Regions from separate parts of the Pseudogracilibacillus sp. SO10305 genome, predicted to be linked through region 2. Evidence: predicted binding sites of a transcription regulator. Region 2 holds the regulator's gene; the other holds the start of a gene.
The links. Region 2 encodes NrdR, which represses ribonucleotide reductase genes. Its sites were predicted from a motif close to AACACNATATATNGTGTT; they were not measured.
Positions count from the first base shown of each region.

Region 1: a site for NrdR is predicted at 1,461-1,478, ahead of SPD45_RS06985 (vitamin B12-dependent ribonucleotide reductase). Genes of this name have one in related genera too.

Region 1 is NZ_JAXHDE010000006.1:120,119-123,558, forward strand. Features, by position in the region: gene SPD45_RS06985 (vitamin B12-dependent ribonucleotide reductase) at 1-1,380, opposite strand, end outside; gene SPD45_RS06990 (rhodanese-like domain-containing protein) at 1,687-2,064, shown strand; gene SPD45_RS06995 (DEAD/DEAH box helicase) at 2,164-3,440, shown strand, end outside.
Region 2 is NZ_JAXHDE010000005.1:82,077-85,516, reverse strand. Features, by position in the region: gene dnaI (primosomal protein DnaI) at 1-699, opposite strand, end outside; gene SPD45_RS06110 (replication initiation and membrane attachment family protein) at 721-2,061, opposite strand; gene nrdR (transcriptional regulator NrdR) at 2,074-2,544, opposite strand; gene SPD45_RS06100 (glyceraldehyde-3-phosphate dehydrogenase) at 2,667-3,440, opposite strand, start outside.

The DNA.
Region 1 (3,440 bases), on a different contig from region 2:
TGCATTATCGATAAAGAAAATGCCTGGTTCTGCTGAATATGTTGCACAAATATTAATTAAATCCCATAATTCTTTTGCTTTTACTTTACGGTATGTACGAATACGAAAACCTTTGTCTTTCCATTGACGTACATCCCCAATTTTATGCCATTCTTCATTATACTGTTTCATTTCTTCTTGCGTGTAGTTCTCTACATCTGGAAAACGTAAGGCGTATTCTCCATCTGTTTCAACGGCTTCCATGAATTCTTTCGTTAAACAAACAGAAATATTTGCACCCGTTAAAAATTCTGATTGATGGACATCGTATGTACCACCAGTTCTTAATTTTTCATCCGCTTCTTTAATTGCTTCTTTTGTAAATCCACCTAAACCAGGCATGTTTTTATAATTAACAATTCCTTGATATAAATCTTTTTCTGTTTCTGTTAAAGGTGTAAATTTTAATTTTTCATTTGCTAATTGTTTAATTTGCTCATCTGTCGTATTTTCAATTAAATAACGTAAAATACGTGGATTTTGCATTTTTGAAATAATAAATTCAATAATGTCAGGATGCCAGTCCGCAAGCATGATCATTTGGGCTCCACGACGTGAACCACCTTGTTCAACTAAATGTGTTAACTTAGCAATATCATCTAACCAAGAAACAGATCCAGAAGATTTACCATTTACACCGCGTGCTAGCGTGTTACGTGGACGTAATGTCGAACCATTTGTTCCGACTCCACCACCACGTGACATAATTTCCATTACTTGTTTACGATGATCTGAAATGCCTTCTCTTGAATCTTGAATATAAGGCATTACATAACAATTAAAATAAGTGACATCTGTTTCTGATCCTGCCCCATATAACACTCTACCCGCAGGAACGAAACGCAATGTTTCTAATTGCTCTTTAAACATCTCATAAGATGCTTGTCTTTTTTCATCCGATGTTTCAACTAAGGATAAACCTTTCGCATTTCGTGCTGCAATTTGCTCATAAAAAATTTCTAAAGGTTTATCAATCGTGTCTAAATCACGTTTAATCATACCTGTTTCGACTTCTTGCTCATCATCTAATACGGCAACAAACTCTTCCGCTACCTTAATTTCAGCCTTGTTTTCTTCCCAATTAATCGATTCTACAAATCCATAACCACGTGCTGGGAATTTTGGATCTGGTTTTACGGTTAAAACGACAAAATCCCCTTTTTTCAATGTTTTCTTCTCCGTATCTTTAAATGCATAGCGGTCTAACATTACTAGTCTAGAAACACCTTCATGCATAATATTCATATCGTCCGTTATTGGTTCAACTTGCTTAAATTGTTTAATATCCTCGTTTAAAGACGCAATGTTAATTTTTTCTTTTATTGATAAATTTGTTGCCACTGTTGATCGCTCCCTACATACGAATTTCTCATTGCTTTTGTAATTTTCTTCTATTTCTAATGTACACAAAAAATAAGAATAAATCAATATGTTGTGTTCGAAAAGGTTATAAAGTTCTATATATTGAAAAAACTGATAATTCTATGTTTGAAATAAATTTTTATACAAAAGCCGACAATACAGTATTCTACCTGTTTCATAGAAAAAAATCTACTGATTATTTGTAAAAAGATGTATCAATTCATATAATGTATATAGTATATGTGGCAACCTTATTTACTATATTTTATATTGGAGGATTATTACATGCTTTGGGGTTTACTTATTGTTTTACTTTTAATCATTCTTTATGCCTTGTTTAATTATTTTCGTCAAAGAAAATATTTAACCGTTTTAACACAGGAACAATTTATAGAAGGATATCGTAAGGCACAGCTTGTTGATGTTCGAGAACAGAATGAATTCGATAACGGGCATATTCGTGGTGCTAGAAATATTCCTTTAACAACGTTTAAACAGAGTATTAATGCATTACGCCCTGACAAGCCTGTTTATTTATATTGTCAAAACACAACTCGTTCAACTAGAGCCGCAGCTATTTTAAAAAAGCATCACTTTACAGACATCTATATGTTGCAAGGTGGCTTTAAAAAATGGACTGGTAAAATTGACCATAAAAAATAAACGAAAAACATATGTAGGATGACAAAAATCCTACATATGTTTTTTTGTATATTTTATACATTTTGAACCATCCTAACAATAATGGAGGTTATATTTTATATGGAAATTAAAGTACATAAAGATCATAGCTGGAGACAATGGTACAAGGAAAACGAGCATCATCCATCAAATAGTAATTGGGACTTATTCTCCCTCTATTATAAAATGCAACAAAAACGTATACATAAAACGATGGATCAATTAGAAAGTATAAATTATATTAAAAATGTTACGATGTTACCTCATCAGAAGGAAGTATGTGACAAGGTACTCTTTTCGATGAACGGACGAGCTATTTTGGCCGACGAAGTAGGTTTAGGTAAAACAATTGAAGCTTGCTTTATTATGAAAGAACTGCTAGTTCGTAAAATGGCAAAAAAAATATTGATTATCGTTCCAGCCTCTCTTATTTATCAATGGGAAAAGGAATTACGGTTAAAGTTTTTTATTTATCCAACTGTTTATAAAAAAATTAATTCTTCCGATTTAGACGACATCGTTCTATGTTCCTATGAACAAGTAAAAAGGAATCGAAAAGTATTTGAGCAACACTGTTTTGATTTGCTCATCATTGATGAAGCGCATAAAGTAGTAAATCCAAAAACGATAAATTATCAAATGGTACAACAAATAAACAAGAAATATTGTTTATTATTAACTGCTACCCCAATGAAAAATACACTCGATGATATTTATTATTTAATCCAAATCGTACAACCGACATTATTTGCAGACATCCATTCATTTCGACAATTATATAAATCCAGTCAGTCCGTATTTAGAGAAAGGTTAAGTCGTGTACTCATTCGTAATCAACGACAGGACCATATAGATTTTATCCCTGGAAGAAATATAGAAACTAAATTTATTTATTTTACAGAGGAGGAACAAGTTGTATACGATCAACTAAAAAAGAAAATGATCCAATCCAGGACACCTCATTGGGTTTATCTAAAACAATTCTGTTCTTCTAGGGAAGCATGTTATCTTTCCCTACAAAAAAACGAACCATCTGAAAAACAATTATTATCTGATATTGCAAGTCTCCCCCATCATATAAAAGCAAAAGTATTGATAGATCTGTTCCAATCGATAAAAGATGAAAAAGTTGTTATTTTTACCCAATATAAACCGAGTCAATATTATATACAGTGGTATTTACAGCAACACGGGATAAACAGTGTTGCCTTTTCAGGAGACTTATCACAATCAAATAAACAGTGGATTGTGGAACAGTTTAAAAATGATAAACAAGTACTAGTAGCAACAGACGCATGTAGTGAAGGTATCAATTTACATTTCGCCCATATATTAATTAATTATGATTTACCTTGGAA
Region 2 (3,440 bases):
TTCAGCCCCGATATCGTCTAACATAAGAACATCGGCTCTTTTAAAAGCATCAACTTTTTGTTGTACTGTATTGTCTTTAATAGATGCATTCATTTCTCGTACGAATTCTGGCATATAAATAAGCATCGATGAAATATTAAATTGTTTCAATCGATTAGCAATGACGCCAAGTAAATATGTTTTTCCAACACCGAACGGTCCAGAGAAGAAAATCCCACGTTCTGGTAGTTTTTCTTCTGCCGCATTTAAAAACTGCGTCATATTTTTAATGGCATTCGTACGATTTTGATCAATATGCACATCATCAATACGTGCTTCTAAAATCTCTTTCGGCATATGAACACTTCTTATTAAATCACTCTGCTCAGTTTGTGCTTCTTCAGCTAATCGATTCCGACATTTTTCATACGATATATGGATTTCTTCATTCTTGTATTCCAGAATGGGTGAATATCCTTGCAACATATTTTTACACGTTTCAACACTCGTACAACGATCACATTGATGTGATTGTGTAATATATTCATACAATTTATTTAAATTACGTTCAATTTGCTCATCGGTTATTTCTTCGTGTGCTTGTAAAAATTGACGGACAAGCGGATGGGATGTAATTTCACGTTTCATCGCATTATGTCGTTCCTGAAACGATTCATTATTTTGAATCCATCTTTGAAGTGAATGTTGAATTGGTTTCATGTTCATCAGTCCTTTACAACATTAGTTGTTCTCAGAAGCATGTCTACGTAATGCCTCAAGCAATGCTTCTTGCTCTTTTAAATCTGCTTCTGATATAGCTGGCTTTTCTTTCTCTTCCTTTTTATGCCGTTCATTAAACCATTCTGGAATAACTTCTTCTTTTCCAGATGCTCGGCGTTGATAATTTTTTTGTACGGATCGTTTTTTCGGTTGGTTCATCTGCTCCCGGGCAAATTCCACTGCTTCTCTAGCTGTTTTCAATTTTTTCCGTGACCAATGGGCCGCGATCGATTCAATATAATTACGTGTCAGTTTATCATTCGACTGCAATAGCACATAATGGATAAGTACATTCATAACAGGAATAGGTAATGCTTGTTGGAGCATAATATCACTAACTAATTTTAAATCTTGACTTGTCGCATTATGACCCATAGATTGATCTTCTAAAATATCTTTCGGGGAGGCTGTTTCAAACCATTCGATCAGTCGATCTAATTTAGTAGAAGAACGCTTATTATTAGTAGCTTTTACTTGCGATGGTTTCTTTTCTTCTAGCTGTACTTGAACGACATTGTGTTTTGCTTGGAACAAATCATGACATGCTTGTTTCAATTGAGCAATATCGATTTTATTGTCATCTGTCAATGCCCAATTAACAGCTTGTTCCATTTCATACATTTCCAAATCATATAAATGCAACAACTGGGTCATGATTTGACGATGTTGATCTGTCATCACTTCTTTTACAGAAATGTTTTTTCGCTGTAACATAAAATAAATCGAATCAAAAGAAACTTCTGTCAACGGGACTTTTGGTATTTCTTTTTGTTTTTCCTCCATAGAAACCGGTGGTGTTTTCGGTGTAAATGTTTGAAATATATCGTTAAATGAAGCTGTCACTTCTTCGCCACGTTCGATTTGGTTTGATGTTGCATAAAATTTGCGAAGTGTCTCGAATTTTATTTTTCCAATATGACGATACAATAGTTCCGATAACATCATATCTTGAAAAAAATACGCCGGACGAAAAGGTGCTTGAAGTACATAGGTGAAAACAGTTTTGTTTTCCAGCACGGTTTCAAATGTTTTTAATAAACCGATTCCTTCTAGCTTTCGTCTAGCGACATATATTTTATCTAATGGCATAGATAAATAGTTCATTAATGTATGATGTGTTTGTATTTGTTCGTCTGTTTGTAATGGTTCTTCTTTTAACAATAAGGTATATAAACTAATCGGTTCTATCCCAATTAATGGTTGATATAAATGGATGAGTGACGCGTCATAATCAACAGGAAGACTGTCGATCAATTGTACGCGATATCCGTCTACAGGCAATATCTTCCCTATATGTTGCATCTTTTTCACCCTTTACTTCTCCTCTTTTACGTTCGATTGTAAAATATCTTTTAACTCATCTAAAAATAAAGTAATATTATCAAATTGACGATACACAGAAGCGAAACGAACATAGGCTACATCATCTACCTTTGCTAATCTTGACAGTACCATTTCACCAATTTGTTCACTACTAATTTCCGCCTCATCACATTGGCGGATTTCTTGTTCTACATCTAATGCTATTTCTTCTATTTTCTCAATCGTCACTGGACGCTTTTCACATGCTCGCATTAATCCACGTATTAATTTTTCACGTTCAAATTCTTGACGTGTTCCATCTTTTTTCACGATAATAATCGCTGTCTCTTCTTTACGTTCATATGTACGAAAACGATAGCCACAACTTTCACATTCTCGGCGACGACGAATTGCGTCCCCATCTTCAAATGGTCTTGAATCTAAGACTCGTGAATGTTTATGGTAACATTTTGGACACTTCATCCTTTTCAACCCCATTCAATTTCCTTCATCTATTACTATACATTTTAACACGTTTCGATCAATTTACATAACATAAAAGAGATTAGTGGATAAGGAACCTTATCTACTAATCTCTTCGTTCATTATGCATTTACTTTTTCGTCAATTTTTTTACCGATAAAATTCGCTAAGTCAACAACTCGTGAAGAGTAACCCCATTCATTGTCATACCAAGCTAACACTTTTACTTTTTTATCTCCCATTACCATAGTGGATAATCCGTCGATGGTTGCAGAACTTTCAGTTGTTGCATAGTCAATAGATACTAATGGTAATTCGTTATAATCTAAAATTCCGTTTAATTTTCCTTCTGCTGCTTTTTTGAATGCTTCATTCACCTGTTCTGCTGTCACGTCTTTTTCAACGTCGACAACTAAATCAACTAAGGAAACATTTGGCGTTGGAACACGTAATGCCATTCCATGTAATTTACCATTTAAATGTGGTAACACTTCCCCTAATGCTTTTGCAGCTCCTGTTGATGTTGGAACAATTGATTGGCCGCAAGCACGTGCACGGCGTAAATCTTTATGTGGGTTATCTAAACTAACTTGGTCACTCGTATATGCGTGAACAGTTGTCATTAATCCATTTACAATTCCAAACTCTTCGTCCAACACTTTAGCAACTGGTGCTAAACAGTTTGTCGTACAAGATGCGTTTGAAACGATATGTTCTGTTTCAGGATTGTATGTTTCTTCATTTACACCTAATACAATTGTGTTATCCACATTTGTTCCTGGTGCAGTAATGATTACTTTTTTCGCTCCAGCTTGTAAATGACGGCTCGCACCTTCTTTTGAGTTGAACTTACCTGTCGCTTCGATAACAATATCAATATCTAAGTCTTTCCAAGG